4 regions of the Streptomyces sp. NPDC050535 genome follow, and region 4 is predicted to be linked to each of the others. Evidence: riboswitches for the same ligand, from Rfam matches in the RefSeq annotation. Region 4 holds a riboswitch; each other region holds the start of a gene.
The links. Region 4 has a riboswitch for cyclic di-AMP ahead of ACIBLC_RS00525 (M23 family metallopeptidase). Riboswitches for the same ligand answer to the same signal wherever they lie in the genome.
Positions count from the first base shown of each region.

Region 1: linked by a shared signal. The riboswitch ahead of ACIBLC_RS39725 (M23 family metallopeptidase) and the one ahead of ACIBLC_RS00525 (M23 family metallopeptidase) in region 4 are both predicted to bind cyclic di-AMP.
Region 2: linked by a shared signal. The riboswitch ahead of ACIBLC_RS34820 (transglycosylase family protein) and the one ahead of ACIBLC_RS00525 (M23 family metallopeptidase) in region 4 are both predicted to bind cyclic di-AMP.
Region 3: linked by a shared signal. The riboswitch ahead of ACIBLC_RS04635 (peptidoglycan DD-metalloendopeptidase family protein) and the one ahead of ACIBLC_RS00525 (M23 family metallopeptidase) in region 4 are both predicted to bind cyclic di-AMP.

Region 1 covers NZ_JBITHE010000038.1:22,056-27,035, forward strand. Annotated here, with positions in the region: gene ACIBLC_RS39715 (PrsW family intramembrane metalloprotease) at 1-203, shown strand, start outside; gene ACIBLC_RS39720 (aldo/keto reductase) at 237-1,181, opposite strand; gene ACIBLC_RS39725 (M23 family metallopeptidase) at 1,318-2,346, opposite strand; cyclic di-AMP (ydaO/yuaA leader) riboswitch at 2,358-2,515, opposite strand; gene ACIBLC_RS39730 (PP2C family protein-serine/threonine phosphatase) at 2,729-3,892, opposite strand; tRNA gene ACIBLC_RS39735 (tRNA-Met) at 4,032-4,105, opposite strand; gene ACIBLC_RS39740 (alginate lyase family protein) at 4,167-4,980, opposite strand, start outside.
Region 2 covers NZ_JBITHE010000023.1:28,221-33,200, forward strand. Annotated here, with positions in the region: gene ACIBLC_RS34805 (recombinase family protein) at 1-447, shown strand, start outside; gene ACIBLC_RS34810 (transposase) at 522-923, shown strand; gene ACIBLC_RS34815 (transglycosylase family protein) at 1,316-2,182, shown strand; cyclic di-AMP (ydaO/yuaA leader) riboswitch at 2,367-2,531, shown strand; gene ACIBLC_RS34820 (transglycosylase family protein) at 2,536-3,240, shown strand; gene eno (phosphopyruvate hydratase) at 3,616-4,902, shown strand.
Region 3 covers NZ_JBITHE010000001.1:1,059,654-1,064,633, reverse strand. Annotated here, with positions in the region: gene ACIBLC_RS04645 (SGNH/GDSL hydrolase family protein) at 1-406, opposite strand, end outside; gene ACIBLC_RS04640 (DUF6250 domain-containing protein) at 550-1,266, opposite strand; gene ACIBLC_RS04635 (peptidoglycan DD-metalloendopeptidase family protein) at 1,536-2,462, opposite strand; cyclic di-AMP (ydaO/yuaA leader) riboswitch at 2,467-2,642, opposite strand; gene ACIBLC_RS04630 (tyrosine-protein phosphatase) at 3,213-4,010, shown strand; gene ACIBLC_RS04625 (DUF6126 family protein) at 4,099-4,251, opposite strand; gene ACIBLC_RS04620 (helix-turn-helix domain-containing protein) at 4,248-4,892, opposite strand; gene ACIBLC_RS04615 (aspartate aminotransferase family protein) at 4,953-4,980, opposite strand, start outside.
Region 4 covers NZ_JBITHE010000001.1:124,104-129,083, forward strand. Annotated here, with positions in the region: gene ACIBLC_RS00515 (M16 family metallopeptidase) at 1-1,051, shown strand, start outside; gene ACIBLC_RS00520 (M16 family metallopeptidase) at 1,048-2,436, shown strand; cyclic di-AMP (ydaO/yuaA leader) riboswitch at 2,651-2,811, shown strand; gene ACIBLC_RS00525 (M23 family metallopeptidase) at 2,824-3,552, shown strand; gene ACIBLC_RS00530 (GntR family transcriptional regulator) at 3,790-4,485, shown strand; gene ACIBLC_RS00535 (HPr family phosphocarrier protein) at 4,636-4,917, opposite strand.

The DNA of each region.
Region 1 (4,980 bases), on a different contig from region 4:
AGCTGTGGAGCCGCCGGGAGGTCGCCCGCCCGGCCCTGGGGTACGCGGCGCAGGCTACGGCGCCGGTCCCGGTGGTGCCCGTGGTCCCGGCGCCGTGGCCCGCGTACCCCGCGTACGGATACGCGCAGCCGTACGGCGAGCCCTACCGACAGCCCTACGGAGCCACGGCGCCGTACCCCACGTACAACCCGTACCGCCCGTAGCTTCCGTAGCTTCCGTAGCGCCTCAGCGAGTGGTCAGGCCGACGCCTCCGTCAGCCGCCGCAGCTCCGCGTCCGTGAGGACGAGGTCCGCCACGCCCAGCAGCGCCGGGAGCTGTTCCACGGTCCGCGCCGAGGAGATCGGGGCGGCGACCGTCGGCTGGGCGGCGAGCCAGGCCAGGGCGACCGTGGCGACCGGGACGTCGTGGGCCTGCGCGGCCTCGTCGAGGGCGGCCAGCACGCGCGGGCCCCGCTCGGTCTCCAGGTGCTTCGCGGCGCCCGCCGCACGCGGGGAGTCGACCGTCCTGCCCGGGCGGTACTTGCCGGTGAGGAAACCGGAGGCCAGGGCGTAGTACGGGACGGCCGCCAGGCCCGAGCGGGAGGCGATGTCGTACAGCGGGCCCTCGTAGGTGTCGCGCGAGACCAGGTTGTAGTGCGGCTGGAGGGCGACGTAGCGGGCGAGCCCCTCGCGGTCGGAGAGGTCCAGGGACTCCTGGAGCCGCTCGGGTGTGATGTTGGACGCGGCGATGTAGCGCACCTTGCCCGCCGTCACCAGTTCGTCGAGCGCGCCGATGATCTCCTCGACCGGCACCTCGGTCTTGTCGTAGTGCGTGAAGTACAGGTCGATGTAGTCGGTGCCCAGGCGGCGCAGGGACGCGTCGGCGGCGGCCCTGATGTTGGCGGCTGACAGCCCCGGGTACTCGGGGTGCTGGCTGACCTTGGTGGCGATCACGAGGTCGGAGCGGTTGCCGCGCGCCTTCAGCCACCTGCCGATGATGGTCTCGGACTCGCCGCCGTGGTTGCCCTCGATCCACGCGGAGTACGAGTCGGCGGTGTCGAGGAAGTTGCCGCCCGCGGCCGTGTACGCGTCGAGCACGGCGAAGGACTGGGCCTCGTCGGCGGTCCAGCCGAACACGTTGCCGCCGAGGGCGAGCGGGAAGACCTCGAGGTCGGACGAGCCGAGCTTGCGAAGAGAAGTCATGCCCGACTTCAACATCCCCGGCGGACAGCCGTATTCCAGACACGCCTGACCGGCAGCCCTGACGTCGGGGGGTTGCCGTCGAAGCCGCCGGGGATCGGAGAACGTACGCCTCAGGGAGTGAGCCCCTGGCTCCGCCTCAGGGGGTGAGCCCCTTGCTCTGCAGCCACGCCAGCGGGTCGATGCCGGTCCCGGCGCCGCCGGGGTGCACCTCGAGGTGCAGATGCGCGCCGGTGACGTTGCCGGTCGCGCCCACGCGCCCGATGACATCGCCGGTGGCGACCTTCTGCCCGACGCTGACACTGATCGACGACTGGTGGGCGAACCAGAGCTCGGTTCCGTCGTCGAGCGTGAGCACCGTCTTGTAGCCGTACGACCCGTCCCAGCCGGCCGCGGTGATGGTGCCGCTGTGGACCGCCTTGATCAGCGTGCCCGTGGGCGCCGCGAAGTCCAGGCCGGTGTGGTAGCCGGAGGACCACAGCGCGCCGGCCTGACCGAAGGTCGAGGTGAGGGTGTACGAGGAGGTCGGCAGCGTGTAGCTCTTGGCGAGCTCGGCGAGACGCGCGGCCTCGGCCTTCGCCTCCGCCTCTTCCTCCGCCTTCTTCTTCGCCGCGGCGGCCTTGGCCTTCGCCGCGTCCTCCGCCTTCTTGGCGGCGTCGGAGGCCTTCTTCACGGCGGCGACCTGGGCGGCCTGCTGGGCCGCGGTGTCGGCCTGGTCCTGCTGGACCTCGGCCTGCTGCATGATGCGGGCGCGCAGCACCTCGCCGGCGTCCGTGGCGCCCTGCTCGGTGTCGGCCGTGGTCAGACCGGCGCTGGTGAGCGGGGTGATGGAGCCCGTGGGCTCGGGGGAACTGTCGTCGGAGAGGATCGTGCCCACGGACGGCAGGTCGGGCAGCGAGATCGAGACCGGCGGCTTGCCGGGCGCCGCGGTGGCCATGCCGCCCGCGCCGACGGCGGCTATGACACCGACGCCCAGAACGGTGGAACTGCGCGCGAGTCCGCCGCCTCCACGCTGCTTGGAGACGCGGTGCCGGCCGCGGATGGGAAGGAGGGATTCCGCGGTGGGATTCCATTCCTCCCGGGGGCCCTCGTCCTCTGCGCCGAAACCGAAGGTGTGCGTTCCGCTCGGCGGATACGAGGGTGCCTGGGCAGGCCCGTTGGACGCCACGTGGGCGTGCTCCTTTCCTTCCTTCTCGCCTACCGGGTTAGCTGACGGGTTCGGAGCAGGAAGGTCTCCTACGCGCGTCAACCCGCGGTGTCTCCACCGCGAAAGACGCTCGATTCACCCCAAGTTGGTGGTTCCCCGGCTCCCTTTCGGGATTAGGCGCGTGCGCACGGAGCCGTCTCTCGTGACGGCTGGGACGACCGCGCTGCGTTATCGAACGTTAATAGACGCGGGCCCCGGATTCCAAGCTGTTCTGATTGATCGTTAACGCTTCCGGCCAGGACTTTCAGGTCATCACCGGAGTTAAACGGGCGAGTTGGTCACATCTCTTCGTCACACCGGCCCTGACGGCATGTCAGTTGATGCGCGGAGGGGCGTCACTTGATCACCCCTGGTGACCGAGGGGGTCGTCGGCTCCTCGGCGCCGTACGGCGAGCAGCGCCATGTCGTCCGTCGTGCCGCCGCCGGAGTGCCGGCGGACGTCCTCGGCGAGGGTGGTCAGCAGCGCTTCGGGCGCGGGGAAGGTCCGTCCCGCGAGGCGCGCCGCGGGGTCGTAGAAGCGCCCGCGTTCGTCGCGGGCCTCGGACAGCCCGTCGGTGTGGACGAGCAGCGTGGCCTCCAGCGGGAACACCGTCTCCCGTGCGCGGTCGGTCCGGACGCCCAACTCGCCCATTCCCAGCGGCAGTGCGGGCTCCCCGGCGTCGAGCGCGACGAGCGTGCCGTCGGCGTGCAGGAGCAGCGGCGGGGGATGGCCCCGGTTGACGATCCGCACGGTCTCCTCGCCGTGCGGGATCTCCGCCAGCACGGCCGTGGTGAACCCCTCGAGGATCTCGAGGCCGTCACGCCGGACGCTCTCGCGCGCCAGCGCCCGCTCCAGACGCCCCGCGACCGCTTCCAGCGTCGCCTCCTGCTCGGCGGCCTCCCGGAACGCCCCGATGACGACGGCGACGACGGCCACCGCGCCCATGCCCTTCCCCCGTACGTCGCCCACGACCAGGCGTACCCCGTACGGGGAGTCCTGCACCGCGTACAGGTCACCGCCGATGAACGCGTCCTCCTGCGCCGCCTCGTACCGCGCCGCGATGTCGAGCCCGCCGATCCGGCGTTCGGGCTGCGGCAGGACGGCTCGCTGGGCGGCCTCGGCGATCTCGCGGACGGAGGCGAGCCGTGCGTTGCCGCGGCGGACCACGACGTTGATGAGGGCGGCCAGAACGGCGGCCGTGGCCACCGTGATCGTCTCGGTGACCGCCTCCGCGAGCAGGGCGACGCCGAGCCTGATGTGGAACGCGACCAGCACGACGACGGCGCCGACACCGGTGAGCACGGTGCCGCGCAGCGTGTAGAGGGCCGCCGCCACGAGCGGGGCCGCCGTGAGGAGAGGGCCGCCGGTGAAGTCCCTCGGCGTGAAGTACTCGTACACGGCCCCGGCGACGATGAGCAGCGCGGGGAGCACCCGGACGAACCTTCGCGTGCCGGAGATCCCGCGCCGGTCCTCTCCCGCCGGTCCGGGCGGGTCCCCCGGCCGCCGCGCACCTGCTTGCTGCCGCACCCGTCCAGATTTCCCGGAGCGGGGCCGGGGGGCGACCGGTGTGGGCCGACCGGGCGACGCGCGGTTCGGGCCGGCCAGAACCGCCGGAAACACCAAGGGCCGGAACTCGTGAATCCGAGTTCCGGCCCTTGGCCATAAGTAGCGGGGACAGGATTTGAACCTGCGACCTCTGGGTTATGAGCCCAGCGAGCTACCGAGCTGCTCCACCCCGCGTCGTTAAACCCAACTATACGCCACTCGCGGGACGCCCGGCACCACCATTGATGTCCACCCCTCAGCCGGCCGGATTCCCGGTGTGCGTGAGCGTCTCCCAGGACACGAACAGATCGTCCGTGCCGGCCGGCCGCGTCTGCTCGGCCAGCCGGTGGGCGGCCGGGACGTGCACGTCGAGCCGGTCCTCCAGGTGGTTGAGCGCGACCTCCAGGTCGGGCCCCATGTTCCGGTCGACCCGCCCGCCGCACAGCCACCCCGGCGCCGTCTCCCCCAGCTGGTACCTGGAGTGGAAGTCGAGCGCGGCCTTCAGCCGGTCCTTGACGTCGCGGTAGAGGTCGACGCCCTGGTGCCAGGCGGTCTCGGCGATGTGCGCGGTGGCGGCGAGCGAGTACCCGACGTGCTTGAAGTTGCGGCAGGTCTCCTGCGAGACCCCGTCCGTGTACCGCCGCTGCCCGAACCAGTACGTGGTCAGCTTCTGCGGGGTGTCGACGGTGCTGCCGGCGGGCGTCAGCGGCACCTTCCCGTCCTTGGCGAGGTAGAAGTACGCGGGCACCCGCTGCCGGAACCGCTCGACGGCGTCGTCGAACGCCTTGTGGTCGTCGAGGAACACGGCGATGCCGATGGCGGCGTCGGTCATGACGAGGTCCCAGTTCCCGTTGTAGTCCGGGACCTTCTCGCTGACCACGGGGAGGTAGGCGGTCCGCAGCATGCCCTGGAACCGCGTCATGCTCGCCGCCGGCCAGTCGGCTCCGGTGTGCCGCACGATCTCCCCGGCCCGCGCCCACGTCGACCCGGCCCACGCGGTCTGCAGGCCGGCGTTCCCCGCCGTGTGCTTCTTCACCTTCGCCGACCAGGCGTCCATGATCTGCACGGCC
Region 2 (4,980 bases), on a different contig from region 4:
TCCTACCGCTGCAAGGGGGTTCTCAAGATCCCCTCTTGCGGTGAGCCCTACATCGAGGCGGACGGCATCGAAAGCGCCGTCTGGATGGAGCTGGCCCGGATTCTCAATGACGAGGGACGCTTCCAGGGTCCGGCCGCCGAACGGGTGGGCGGACTCCCCGGAGACGCGGACTCCCCGGAGACAAGGAGAAATACGACAGTCGCGTCGCTGAGTTCACGACCAGGATCGCCGAACAGGAGCACCTGCTCGAGGTGCGCATCCCTGAGTACGTACGCGCCGGTGTCGACCCAGCGGTACTCAGGGCCTCCGTCATGGCGCTCGAGACCGAACTCGCGGAGCTCCGGGACCAGCTCAAGTTCGCCCAGCAGTGGTTGGAGGCGAACAGCGACCGTTGGCGCGCGGCTCCCGACCTATTCGACATCGAGACCAGCGCCGAGGAGCGGCTGAGGAACCTGACGCCGGAGGAGTGCAGGCAGGTCGTCGACATGTTCGACCTCAAGGTCGTCCTCGGTGGGGCCGCCATGCTCGGCAAACCCGGCGTGAGGTGCGCCGTCAGTGAGTGGCACTGGACGACCGGCACGAAGGTACCGCCGGACCCCGATGACGAACAGTGGGAGGAGGTGCTGGAGGTGCTGCGGTCGTACTTCACCAAGCGCCACTTCACGAGCAAGTACGACATCCGCATTCAGTTCGAAGGGATGCTCCATCGTCTTCGGCACGGCCTCTCCTGGACTGACATGCCGCTCACTTGGGGACCTGTCAACCCGATTCGTGAGCGCCACCTGTCGTGGTGGCAGAAGGGTGCGTGGCCGGAAGTCATGAAGGCCCTGGACGCCGGCATCGACGGAGTCGGCGCTTACCAGCGGCCGGTCCTGCCGCAGTTCACGGTGACCGGTCAATTCCGGGACCGGGGAGCTCGGTGAGACCCTGCCACCCGCCTTCCCGACCTCCAACTCGCGGGTGATTCCGCTGATTTGCGGTGGCGCGGTGGGCTGATTATGCGTGGATTGCGCACTCTTCCAGTGGAGTTCACCACTCCGCGCCAGTTGTCCCCCGGGCGGTCGCAAGGGTCTTCGGGTGTCGCGAAAAGCTGACGCTTCCTCAACATTGTGATCTTCACGTGATCTGCGCTGCATCGACTTGTGACAAGCGTTCGAGTGTCGATACGTTCCTCGTCAGCACGGATCATCCGTCGCCGGCGTCGTCGTACGTCGCTGTTGTCACCTGCTGTCACGCGAAAGGCTTCCGTATGCTCTCCGGGAACGGCCGTCATCGTCGACCCCGTCAGGCTCCGGCTCTCATGGTCGCGGCAGGGGTGACCGGATCGGCCATCGTGATCCCGTTGCTCGCCGCCACGGGTGCGAGCGCGGCCGACGCCACGACCTGGGACCGCGTCGCGGAGTGCGAGACGGACGCCTCCTGGAGCGAGAACACCGGCGACGGGTACTACGGCGGGCTGCACTTGACCCAGTGGGACTGGGAGAACTACGGCGGCCTCGACTACGCCCCGAGCGCCGACCAGGCCAGCCGCTCGCAGCAGATAGCCATCGCCGAGAAGATCCTCGACGGCCGCGGCGTCGTCGCCTGGCCCACCTGCGGGCCCCTCTCCGCGCTCAGCGAGGACTCGGCCCTGGACATCGACACGGGCCTCCTGGACGGCTCGTCGCCGTCCGACGAGTCGACGGGCTCGACGGGCTCGACGGATTCAACCGGCTCGACCGGTTTGGACGTACTGCCCGATTCGTCCACTCCGTCGCCGTCCACCTCGCCCTCCTCAGGAGCTTCCTCGGACACCTCCGCGGATCCGGCCGAGTCCGGCGACGCGAGCGCGACGAAGGATGGCGATTCGGACAAGTCCACCCAGAGTGCCTATCCTTCGGACGCGGCGAGCACCTCCGGACGTCACCGCGGTACCGCCGCCCAGGACGCGACCGACAGCCGTACGGACGACAACTCGTCCGGGCGGCACGCCTCACGCGACTCCGCGACGGCTCGCGAGACCATCGTCGGCTCCTACCCGGCCGTCGTCGACGAGAGGCTCTCGGTCATCGCGGAGGCCTTCGGTCTCGTCGGTGGATGGCTCGACCCGTCCACCGCGGACGAGGAGACGGCCGACGTCGAGGCGCCTGTCGTCTTCCCCGGTCACGGCCTTGACAATGCTGCCGAACCGGTCGAAAAGTAGCGGGAGTTCGGGTCATGGTTCGCCATGGAATGTCCGGTTTGGTGAGAATGAGAGATGGATCTCAGACCCCCTGATCGTCTTTGATATTCCGCCCGCGGCCTGTCTACGGTCGTGACCGCTCGCCACTGGTGAGCCCCGTGGGTCGCAACGCCGAATCCTGCCAGCGGCCGTACGGGAACAATCGTCGCGTCAAGCGCCGTAGGCAGGAGCGGGGGACCCAAGGTAAGTGCCGCGCCCGGTAGTTGACCGGGAGTGGCTTGGGGTGAAGACGTGCACCGCAAGGTGCGCGACCGGGCACTCACCCGCCCGAACCCGACAGCTCACCTCGTAGGCGTCGGTGAGGGGATCACTTCATGCTGCGTTCGTGCAAGGGCAAGCACCGTCGTCCGTCCAAGGCCACCCGTATCGTCACGCTCGCCGGGGTCGCCGGTGTCGCCGTCGCCGCCCCGCTGATGGCGTCCGGCACGGCCTCCGCCGCCAGCACCTCCGAGTGGGACACCGTCGCCCAGTGCGAGTCGGGCGGCAACTGGTCCATCAACACCGGCAACGGCTACTACGGCGGCCTGCAGTTCTCCGCCTCCACCTGGTCCGCCTACGGCGGCAGCGCGTACGCCTCCACCGCCGACCAGGCTTCCAAGTCCCAGCAGATAACCGTCGCCGAGAAGGTCCTCGCGGCGCAGGGCAAGGGTGCCTGGCCGTCCTGCGGCACCGGCCTGTCGGGTGCCGCGTACAACGGTGGTACGAGCGACTCGTCCTCGTCGTCGGGCAACTCGCAGAGCACCACCCCTTCGCAGCAGCCGAGCGCCAAGACCGACGAGCAGCGTTCCTCGCGCTCCTCGGAGCGCCCGACCGTCGCCAAGGAGACCGTCGAGACCCCGACCGGAAAGACGGTCAAGAAGGGCGACGGCGAGTACAAGGTGAAGAAGGGCGACAGCCTCAGCGCCATCGCCGAGGCGAAGAACGTCAAGGGCGGCTGGCAGAAGCTGTTCGAGCTGAACAAGGACATCATCGACGACGCGGACTTCATCTTCCCGGGTCAGCAGCTCCACCTCAGCTGACGGTCGGGTCCGCCGGCCCGCGGCGGTCGGCCGGCGAATCACATCCGGCTCGTAGCTGAACCACGGCCCGCTCATATACGTGGTCCTCATACTGAGGGCCTCGTGTGGGTCATCCCCCGTCCCCACGGGCTCCCCGCTCCGGTGCGTGTTCCCCCGTACGCACCGGGGCGGGGTTTTTTCTTTCCGGGTCCGGTCCGGGCGTCGGTTCCGCCTCCGGGCCGGTATTCATTCCCTTTTTGTTCCATTCTGGAACAATGTTCGCTCCCAGTTCTGCCCAAGAGGTGGTCGACCGGCTGGCCGAAGCGCCGGAGCCGGTTAGGCTCATCCCGCGGGGCTGCCACAGTCCCGCGTACCCGCGTCACATCCCAGAAGGAGATGCTCGTGCCGTCCATCGACGTCGTCGTAGCCCGGGAAATCCTCGACTCGCGAGGGAACCCCACCGTCGAGGTCGAGGTCGGCCTCGATGACGGCAGCACCGGTCGTGCCGCCGTCCCGTCCGGCGCCTCCACCGGAGCCTTCGAGGCCATCGAGCTGCGCGACGGTGACCCCAACCGCTACCACGGCAAGGGTGTCGAGAAGGCCGTCCTCGCCGTCATCGAGCAGATCGGCCCGGAGCTCGTCGGCTACGACGCCACCGAGCAGCGCCTGATCGACCAGGCGATGTTCGACCTGGACGCCACCGACAACAAGGGCTCGCTCGGCGCCAACGCCATCCTCGGCGTCTCCCTCGCCGTCGCCCACGCCGCCTCCGAGGCCAGCGACCTCCCCCTCTTCCGCTACCTGGGCGGCCCGAACGCGCACCTGCTGCCCGTTCCGATGATGAACATCCTGAACGGCGGGTCGCACGCCGACTCCAACGTCGACATCCAGGAGTTCATGATCGCCCCGATCGGCGCGGAGTCCTTCTCCGAGGCGCTGCGCTGGGGCGCCGAGGTCTACCACACCCTCAAGAAGGTGCTGAAGACCAAGGGCCTGTCCACCGGCCTCGGCGACGAGGGCGGCTTCGCCCCGAACCTGGAGTCCAACCGCGCCGCGCTCGACCTCATCATCGAGGCCATCAAGCAGGCCGGTTACATCCCCGGCGAGCAGATCGGGCTCGCGCTCGACGTCGCCGCGTCCGAGTTCTACAAGGACGGCAAGTACGAGTTCGAGGGCAAGTCCCGCTCGGCCGCCGAGATGACCGAGTACTACGAGGAGCTCGTCTCCGCGTACCCGCTCGTCTCCATCGAGGACCCGCTGTACGAGGACGACTGGGCCGGCTGGAAGGTCATCACCGACAAGCTGGGCGACAAGGTCCAGATCGTCGGCGACGACCTCTTCGTCACCAACCCGGAGCGCCTGGCCCGCGGTATCGAGGAGGGCTCCGCGAACGCCCTGCTCGTCAAGGTCAACCAGATCGGCTCGCTGACCGAGACGCTGGACGCCGTGGAGATGGCGCAGCGCAACGGCTTCAAGTGCATGATGTCGCACCGCTCCGGCGAGACCGAGGACGTCACCATCGCCGACCTCGCGGTCGCGGTGAACTGCGGTCAGATCAAGACCGGCGCCCCGGCCCGCTCGGACCGCGTCGCCAAGTACAACCAGCTGCTGCGTATCGAGGAGATCCTCGACGACGCCGCGGTGTACGCCGGCCGCAGCGCGTTTCCCCGCTTCAAGGGCTGACGCCCCGCGCTCGGCGGTTCCCCGCTTCAAGGGCTGAGCGCCACCCGCTTGGGAAGCGTCGTCCGTACGTCCCCGTAC
Region 3 (4,980 bases), 940 kb from region 4:
TGGCGATCTTGCCGCGCATGTGCTTCAGCACGGGCACGCCACGGGTGTCGAAGCCGGTCGTCACCAGGACGGTGCCGACGACGGAGGTGAGGTCCGCGACCGCTCGCTCGAAGCGCTCGGCGACCTCGTCGGGGTCGACGCCCGGCCGGATGATGTCGTTGCCGCCCGCGCAGAATGACACCAGATCCGGCGCCAGTTCCTTCGCCCGCGAAAGCTGGTGCTCGACGACCTGGTCGAGCAGTTTCCCGCGCACGGCGAGATTGTTGTAGTTGAAGTCGCCCTCGGGCCGCCGGTCCGCGAGCAGTACCGCGAACCGGTCCGCCCAACCGACAAAAGCGCCGTCAGGCCCGGGGTCGCCGATGCCCTCGGTGAAGCTGTCCCCCACCGCTACGTACGACCCGATCACTGATCTGTTGCCACTCTTCGAATCGTCTGCCACATCGGCCCATGATTCACCTCCGATGTGAGCTACGCGACCGTAGGAAAGGGTTGACGTGTGGTGAGATAAGCCACTCATAAAGTCTGGGTCAAGCCTGGAATAAGGGCCGCTCAGGCGCGGTTGACCAGCCGCCACACCTGGAAGTCCGTAATCCGGAAGTGGCTCCATGTCGTGCGGAACGCGAAGTGCCCGCTCGCGTACGGGTCGGGGTCGCGGTAGTCGAATACCAGCCGTCCGTTGTTCCACCACTGGACGGTGGACCCGTCGGAGACGATCCGGACGCGGTTCGGCCGGTTCGCCGTGAGCAACGGCTCCGTGTAGTCGTACACCAGTGGACGGACCTCCGCCTCGCCGACGTATCTGCGCAGTCTGGTAGTGGTGTTGGAGTTGGCTCCGTAACCGACGTAGTACGTCTTGAGGTAGTCGTACTCCGCCAGAGCACCGCCCCGCGCGGTGGCGAAGAGGTCGCGCGGGGAACGTACGTCGACTGCGTTCCAGAAATTGTTCAGGTCGGAGACCCGGTCGTTGACGCCGCCCGCGGAGACCGGTGTGGCGGTGTACTCGATGACGTACGGCCCGCGGAGCTTCCGCCTGAACCAGACGGTCGCGCCGCTCGGTACGTCGATCTCCAGCACGCCGCGCGCGGCGGTGACCGTGCCGCCGTCCTGGAGTTCGGTGACCCACTGCCCCGGTCCGTGCCGGAAGTCGTCCGCGGCGATCAGCCGGCCGCGCCGGTGTCTCGGTGCGGCGCTCGCACCCTGGGGCGGGACGAGCGCCGCGAGAGCGGCACCGGCAGCCAGGGCTCCGAAGGCTCTGCGCGTGGTCATGGGACACCTTCCGTACGAGGGGCAGCGGTGAACGTCCGGTCCACAGCGGAAAGCGCTTACGGAGATCACTGTGCAGCCCCCGCGACGGGCATGTCGACGCTTCCCCCGGGCTCGCCACAAGACCGCAATGTGCTGAGCGACGAGACCGGCCACGCCGGAGCCGCGTCGCCGATCACGAAACACCGGCCGCGCGACGCGCCGATCACGAAACACCGAAGGCCGGACCCCGGGGATCGTGGGGTCCGGCCTTCAGCGGCGAGGGGGCGGCGTCAGCCGACGGTCACACCGTGCGAGCGCAGGTACGCGGCCGGGTCGACGTCCGAGCCGTAGTCCGGCGTGGTGCGGATCTCGAAGTGCAGGTGCGGTCCGGTGACATTGCCGGTCGCACCGGAGAGCCCGATCTGCTGCCCCTCGGTCACGGTCTGGCCGGCCGAGACGGAGAGGGAGGACATGTGGGCGTACTGCGAGTACTGGCCGTCGGCGTGCTGGATGACGACCTGGTTTCCGTACGCGCCGCCCCAGCCCGCGGAGATGACGGTGCCCGCCGCGATGGACTTGATGGTGGTGCCGGTCGGGACCACGAAGTCGACGCCCGTGTGGTAGCCGCTGGACCACATGCTGCCGGCGACCTTGTAGTTGGTGCCGATGGTGGCGCCCTCGACCGGCAGCGTGTAGCCGGAGCTGCTGGAGTCCGCGGTGTCGGTGGCCGTGGTCGTGGTCTCGGCCGCCGTCTCGGCCGACGACTTCGACGACGACTCGGAGGACTTCGACGACTCGGCGCTGGACGACTTGGCCGTGTCGCTCGACGCGGCGGCCTTCTTGCCGATCGCCAGCTTCAGACCCGGGTGGATCAGAGCGGGGTCCTGGCCGACGGCCTTGCGGTTGTCCGAGTACAGCTTCTTCCAGCCGCCACTGACACTCTGGTCGTCGGCGATCTTCGAGAGCGAGTCACCGGCCTTGACCGCGTAGGTCTTCGTCGCGGTCTTCCGAGCCGCGGCGGGCGCGGCGACGGCCTTTTCGGCAGCCGTGGCGGTCTTCCCCGTAGCCGCGGAAACGGTGGAGGCCGGGGTCGCCGCATGGGCTCCGGTGGCTCCCATCAGCGGCAGCGCGAGCGCGGCACCGCCTGTTCCGGCCACGGCGATCGAGCGCGTGAAACGCTGGGACTTGGGACGGCGGTGCTTACCCTTCGCGGGCATGACGAATTCCTCTCCGGCGCCTGCGAGGTGAGCTGTCGGGTGCGGGCTGGAGATGCCCGGCCACGCGGCTGCGCGGCTATACCCCAAGCCGTTCCGGAGACCGGAACAGGCGTCATACCTGTGGGTCCCCCGCTCCTGCCACATACGGGTGAGTGTGCGGATTCCGGGCGGCGGCAGGATTGGGCGTCCGTCCGGATTGAGGGTGAACGTAAGCGAGATGAGACCGCGTCTACAACCATGTGGGTTTTCTGTGGAAGATCCATCCGTGATCCATTCCGAAATCACCGTCACCCTCCGTGGAGAAAGGGCCTTTCCGCCTTGCCAAATGGCGCGGGAATTCTGGCAGGTTGACAAATCGAGGCCGCAACACATCGTCACGAATATGACGCTGCTCACGCACGTCGACGCAGGGCGCCTTATTCCAGGGCCAGTTGGAATGAAGCAGCTAATTCGGACAGAACAGTCACATGCGACGCAGTCGCATATCTGCCGCATCCAGTTCCTCGTCCCGTCACGTCCGCATCCCGCTGCACGGCAGGTCCCCGGCGCGAGCCCGAGGGACCCGGCGGGAGCCACGGCCCGTACCGACGTCATCGCGCCCGGCGCCCTGAAGGCAACGGCTCCGCACCTGGGAGAACAACGCCTGTGGACAACTCAATGCACCACGAACCCATGTCGTATCGTCGAGAGCGCAACGTCCGTCGGCGGGCGACGCCGAGCAGCGCCGACGGCTGACCGGGAGGAGCCCCCGTGACGCAGCAGGTCCCGTCGACCGAGCCCGAGCTGGCCGCCGTGCGCAACTTCCGGGACGTGGGCGGTCTGCCCACCGTGGACGGCCGCCGGGTGAAGTACGGGGTGCTGTTCCGCAGCGGGCATCTCGCGCACGCCACGGGGGACGACACGGTTTTCCTCAGCTCACTCGGCCTGCACACGATCTTCGACTTCCGCAACGCGTCGGACCAGAAGCTGGAGGGCCCGGACGTCGAGCTGCCGGGCGTGCGGAATGTGAATCTGCCGCTGTCCGACCCGGCCGACGGCGCGGAGTTCTGGAGGATGGTCCGCGACGGCGACCTGGAGCAGCTGCGCGGGCTCCTCGCGGACGGCAAGGGGGCGAACAGGATGATCAGCTCCTACCGCGCGATCATCAGGGACCGCACCGCCGAGCACTCCCAGGTGCTGCGCTCGCTGGCCGAGGACAGTGTCCCCGCGCTGATGCACTGCGCCGCCGGCAAGGACCGCGCCGGCCTCTCCATAGCCGTGACGCTCCTCGCCGTCGGTGTCGAGCGCGAGGCCATCGTGGCCGACTACCTGGAGTCGAACGCCGCGCACCGGCGCTACAGGGTCCACCGCAGCAGCTCCTCCGCCTCGGCGTACTCCCCCGAGGTCATGGAGCTGCTCAGCCCTCTCTTCGACGCCCGCGCCGAGTACCTGACCGCGGCCTTCGAGACGATCGAGGAGACCTGGGGCGGCGTCGACGCCTACCTGGAGAAGGCGCTGGGGCTCACCCCGGAGCTGCGCGACCGGCTGCGCGAACGCCTCCTCGACTGACGCGGGCCGCGGGCCGCGGGCCTCAAGGACGGTCCTCCCGGTCAGGTCGGGATCTTGGGCGGCGGTCCCGGTCCGGGCCGGCGGATGCCTACTGGTTCTGCGCGCCCAGCGTGAAGAGCAGGTAGACGAAGCCCGCGAAGAGGTGGCCGACAGCGACGTAGATGAGCAGCCGCACCCACAGCGCGGGCGGGAGCTTGTCCTCCATGGAGCGGCGCGGGGTGGGTTCCGTGGGTTCGGTCATGGCGTCTCTCCCAGAGTCGGGTGCCCCGTCGCCGGGCCGAGGCACAGCGCGGCGGAGGGGCTCTGCAGCAGGGTGTGTACGAAGAGGAGCTCGGCGCCGTCCCGGTCGGCGGCGGCGATGCGGTGCGGGGTGAGCGAGTCGAAGTGCGCGCTGTCACCCGGCGCCAGCACATGCGCGGTGTCACCCAGGCGCAGCCGCAGCCGTCCCCGCAGGACGTGGAGCCACTCCTCACCGGGGTGGACCCGCACGACGTCACCCTGCGAGCCGTACGGGACGTGCACACGCAGGGCCTGCATCGCGCGGCCGGAACCGCCGGCCTGCCAGTAGGTCCAGCCGCCCGCCGCGGTCGGCTCCATGTCGGCGGCGCGCACCACGGCGTCACGTTCGGCGACCGTCTCGCCGAGCAGCTCCGAGACCGTCGTACCGTAGATACGCGCGAGCGCGAGCAGCATCGGCAGTGAGGGCTGGCGTCGGCCGGTCTCCAGGCGCGAGAGGTGGGCCGGCGAGAGCCCGGCGTCACGGGCCGCCGCCTCCAGGGTCAGCGAGGCACGGCGCCGCAGCTCACGGAGCTGGGGTGCGACAACGTGAAGCTCGTCGGCGTCCCTGCGCGGGGAAGGGTTCGAACCCTCGGCGGTGCTCATGCCTCCATTGAGCCCGAGGGTTGCCCCCGAGGCAATTTTCTTGCCTCAGGGGCAAAACTCTCAACGGTTCGCCACCGCCTGCTTCACC
Region 4 (4,980 bases):
GACCATGCCCACCCACCAGCTGGAGCTCGCGCTCTGGCTGGAGGCCGACCGCATGGGCTCGCTGCTCGCCGCGCTCGACGACGAGTCCATGGAGAACCAGCGGGACGTCGTCAAGAACGAGCGGCGCCAGCGCTACGACAACGTCCCCTACGGGACCGCGTTCGAGAAGCTGACCGCGCTCGCGTACCCCGAGGGCCACCCGTACCACCACACGCCGATCGGGTCGATGGCCGACCTGGACGCGGCCACCCTGGAGGACGCCCGCGCGTTCTTCCGCACCTACTACGCGCCCAACAACGCGGTGCTGTCGGTCGTCGGGGACATCGACCCGGAGCAGACGCTCGCCTGGATCGAGAAGTACTTCGGCTCCGTCGCGGGCCACGACGGGAAGCCCGCGCCGCGTGACGGCGCCCTGCCCGACATCATGGGCGAGGAACTCCGCGAGGTCATCGAGGAAGACGTCCCCTCGCGCGCGCTGATGGCCGCCTACCGGCTCCCGGAGGACGGCACGCGCGCGAGCGACGCGGCCGACCTGGCCCTGACCGTCCTCGGCGGCGGCGAGTCCTCCCGGCTCTACAACCGGCTCGTACGCCGTGACCGCAGCGCCGTGGCGGCCGGGTTCGGCCTGCTGCGGCTGGCCGGAGCGCCCTCCCTGGGGTGGCTCGACGTGAAGACCTCCGGTGACGTCCGGATCCCGGTCATCGAGGCCGCCGTGGACGAGGAGCTCGCCCGGTTCGCCGAGGAGGGCCCCACGGCCGAGGAAATGGAGCGCGCGCAGGCCCAGTTGGAGCGTGAGTGGCTGGACCGGCTCGGCACCGTCGCGGGCCGCGCCGACGAACTGTGCCGGTACGCCGTCCTGTTCGGCGACCCGCAGCTCGCCCTGACCGCCGTACAGCGCGTTCTGGACATCACGGCCGAGGAGGTCCAGGAGGTCGCCAAGTCCCGCCTGCGCCCCGACAACCGCGCCGTGCTGGTCTACGAACCGATTGCCGCTGAAGACGCCGAAAACGCTGAAGCCGCTGAAGACACCGACGAGGAGGCGGCGAAGTGACCGAGCTCGCCACCATGGAGTTCCACCCCCAGCCGCAGGCCGGCGAGGCCAGGCCGTGGGCCTTCCCCGCCCCCGAACGGGCCACTCTCGGCAACGGCCTGACCGTGCTGCGCTGCCACCGCCCCGGCCAGCAGGTCGTCGCCGTGGAGGTGCTGCTCGCCGCGCCGCTGGAGGCCGAGCCCGCGGGCCTCGACGGAGTCGCCACGATCACGGCGCGGGCCTTCTCCGAGGGCACCGACAAGCTCTCCGCCGAGGAGTTCGCCGCCGAGCTGGAGCGCTGCGGCGCCACGCTCGACTCGTACGCCGACCACCCCGGCGTACGTGTGTCGCTCGAAGTCCCCGTCTCGCGCCTCCCGAAGGCGCTCGACCTGCTCGCCGACGCCCTGAGGGCACCGGCGTTCGCGGACAGCGAGATCGAGCGGCTGGTGCGCAACCGGCTGGACGAGATCCCGCACGAGTCGGCCAACCCGGGTCGCCGCGCCGCGAAGGAGCTCTCCAAGGAGCTGTTCCCGGCCACCTCGCGCATGTCGCGACCGCGCCAGGGCACCGAGGAGACGGTCTCCGCGATCGACGCGGCGGCCGTACGCGCCTTCTACGAGAAGCACGTTCGCCCCGCCACGGCCACCGCCGTGATCGTCGGCGACCTCACCGGAGTCGACCTCGACGCGCTGCTCGCCGACACGCTCGGCGCGTGGACCGGCTCGTCCGCCGAGCCGCGCCCGGTGCCGCCGGTCACCGCCGACGACACCGGCCGGGTCGTCATCGTGGACCGTCCCGGCGCCGTCCAGACGCAGCTGCTCATCGGCCGGATCGGCGCCGACCGGCACGACCGTGTGTGGCCCGCCCAGGTACTCGGCACGTACTGCCTCGGCGGCACCCTCACCTCGCGCCTGGACCGTGTCCTGCGCGAGGAGAAGGGTTACACCTACGGGGTACGGGCGTTCGGCCAGGTGCTGCGTTCCGCGGCGGACGGCACGGGTGCCGCGATGCTCGCCATCAGCGGCTCGGTGGACACCCCGAACACCGGTCCGGCGCTCGACGACCTCTGGAAGGTGCTGCGCACCCTCGCCGCGGAGGGACTGACCGACGCCGAGCGCGACATCGCCGTGCAGAACCTGGTGGGTGTGGCACCCCTCAAGTTCGAGACGGCGGCGGCTGTCGCGGGCACGCTGGCCGACCAGGTCGAGCAGCACCTGCCGGACGACTACCAGTCGACGCTGTACCGGCAGCTCGCCGAGACCGGCACCGTGGAGGCCACCGCGGCCGCCGTGAGCGCCTTCCCGGTGGACCGCCTGGTGACCGTCCTGGTGGGCGACGCCGCGACGATCGAGGAGCCGGTCAAGGCCCTCGGAATCGGTGAAGTGACCGTCGTGGCGGCCGAGTAGGACCGAGCGGAGCGGATTTGATCAGTTCGCTCCCATGGGGGCCCAGGAGGCGGCAGAGCCTCCTGGGCCCCCATTTGTCCGTATTGGTAGAGAGGTTGCCTGTCTGCTCTGTGGCATGCGCTACAAAAGCCGTGTTCCGTTTGTCGATTGAAAGATGTCCCGTTTAGCGTCGGTCCGGCTGTTCGTCAGGCACTGCGCCGCGCCCGCGGCATCCGGACAGCCATCGCCTAATCCCCCTGTGGCGCGAGCCAGGGGAGCCGGGGACCCACACGCAGTCCCTGGGGTGAATCGGACGTCCTCTTCGGAGGTGGTCCGTAGGAGACCTTCCTGCTCCGAACCCGTCAGCTAACCCGGTAGGCGAGAGGGAAGGAAAGGATCAACCCCTACATGGCGTTCACCTGTGGCACAGGGAAGCACCGTCGCCCGAGCCGCGTGAAGCGCACGACCACGAACGCCATCGGCGTAGCGGCGCTCACCACCACCGGTGTCCTCGGCACCCTGGCGGTCCCGGCGCTCGCCGCGGACAACTCCGTCGAGCAGACCGGCCTCACCCGGGCCATCGCGATCGGTGACTCGATAGCCGACCAGATCGACGCGCAGGCCGCCGCCCAGCAGCACGCCGCCGACGAGGCCGAGGCGCTGCGGAAGGCCGAGGAGGAGCGCGAGGCCAAGGCACGTGCCGCCCGTGCCGCGGAGCGCAAGCGACTCAACACCTTCGTCACGCCGGTCAGCGGCTCGTACGTCTCCACCGGCTACAGGACCGGCGGCAGTCTCTGGTCCTCCGGCAGCCACACCGGCGTCGACTTCCACGCCGCGTCCGGCACCCCGGTCCACGCGGTCGGCTCCGGCACGGTCGTCACCGCCGGCTGGGGCGGCTCCTACGGCAACGAGATCGTCCTGAGGATGAACGACGGCACCTACACGATGTACGGCCACCTGTCGTCCATCGGTGTCTCCGTGGGCCAGACGGTGACCCCGGGTCAGCAGATAGCCCTCTCCGGGGCCACCGGCAACACCACAGGGCCGCACCTCCACTTCGAGGCCCGGACGACCGCCGAGTACGGCTCGGACATCGACCCCGTCGCGTACCTCCGCTCGCACGGCGTGAGCGTCTGATCCCGGTCCGGCGTCGACGTCCGGTCCTCGGCGCCGAGTGAACCTTTCACCGCTCGCTTACGTACTTCAGAAGGTCCCGGCTCGAACGAGCCGGGACCTTGTCGTTTCGAACGCCTTCCTGTCCAAAAAATATCCCTCGATTCCGGTCCGCCATCGGAAATTCCGAGTCTCTGCAATAGAGTCACTGGACAAGTGCCAATCGACGGCGTTTCACGGGGATTAAAGCGGAGGTCCGGTATGCGTGTTCCTGCGCACTCGGTATGCACGGCGATCCGTGACGACATCGTCGCGGGTGTCTACGAGCGCGGCAGCCGGCTCACCGAGGAACTGCTCGCGCGCCGCTACGGCGTCTCGCGCGTCCCCGTGCGCGAGGCCCTGCGCACGCTGGAGGCCGAGGGTTTCGTCCTCACCCGGCGGCACGCGGGCGCGTGCGTCGCGGAGCCGAGCGAGCAGGAGGCCGCGGACCTGCTGGAGATGCGCATGCTCCTGGAGCCGCTCGGGGCCGCGCGGGCCGCGCAGCGCCGCACCGAAGCTCACCTCAAGGTGCTCCGAGGCCTGGTCAGGCTGGGTCAGGAGCGGGCCAGGAGGGGCAACAGCGAGGATCTGCGCTCGCTGGGCGGCTGGTTCCACGAGACCCTCGCGCAGGCCTCCGGAAGCCCCGCGCTGACCTCCACGCTCGCCCAGTTGCGCCACAAGATCGCCTGGATGTACACGGTCGAGGCGCCGGCCAACCCGGCGGACTCCTGGGCGGAGCACGGCGGGATCGTGGACGCCGTCGCGCGTGGCGACAGCGAGCGGGCGCGGGCGATCACCGCCCTGCACACCGAACGCGCGACGGTCGCGCACCGGCTCCGGTTTCCCGGCGCGGGGGACCGGCAGGACCGTGTGAGGACTTCGCAACATCCCGTAAACATGACGGGCCTGCGGCATTAACATGAGCGCCGTATACAAAGAGGAGTAATTCGCGGGAGATTATTCATGCTGCCCGCGCAATGGAAATGCGAAGGGCCCACCCGATAATTCGGGCGGGCCCTTGCCGGTGTTTTCGAACGAGGAAAACGCCGAACCTCTGACGGTTTCGGGTCAGACCGTCTCGGGAAGCTCCTCGAGTCCCTCGGAGACCAGCTTCGCCAGACGGTCGAGAGCGGCGTCCGCTCCCTCGGCGTCGGACGCGAGGACGATCTCCTCGCCGCCCTGGGCGCCCAGGCCGAGGACCGCGAGCATGGAGGCCGCGTTGACGGGGTTCCCGTCAGCCTTGGCGATCGTCACAGGGACGCCGGAGGCCGTGGCCGCCCGGACGAAGATGGAGGCGGGGCGGGCGTGAAGGCCCTCCGCCCAGCCGACGTTGACGCGGCGCTCAGCCATGTGATGCTGCCCTTCAGATGTCTCAGGTTGTCTAGACCAGTGTCCCATAATGTCAAGCGTGCC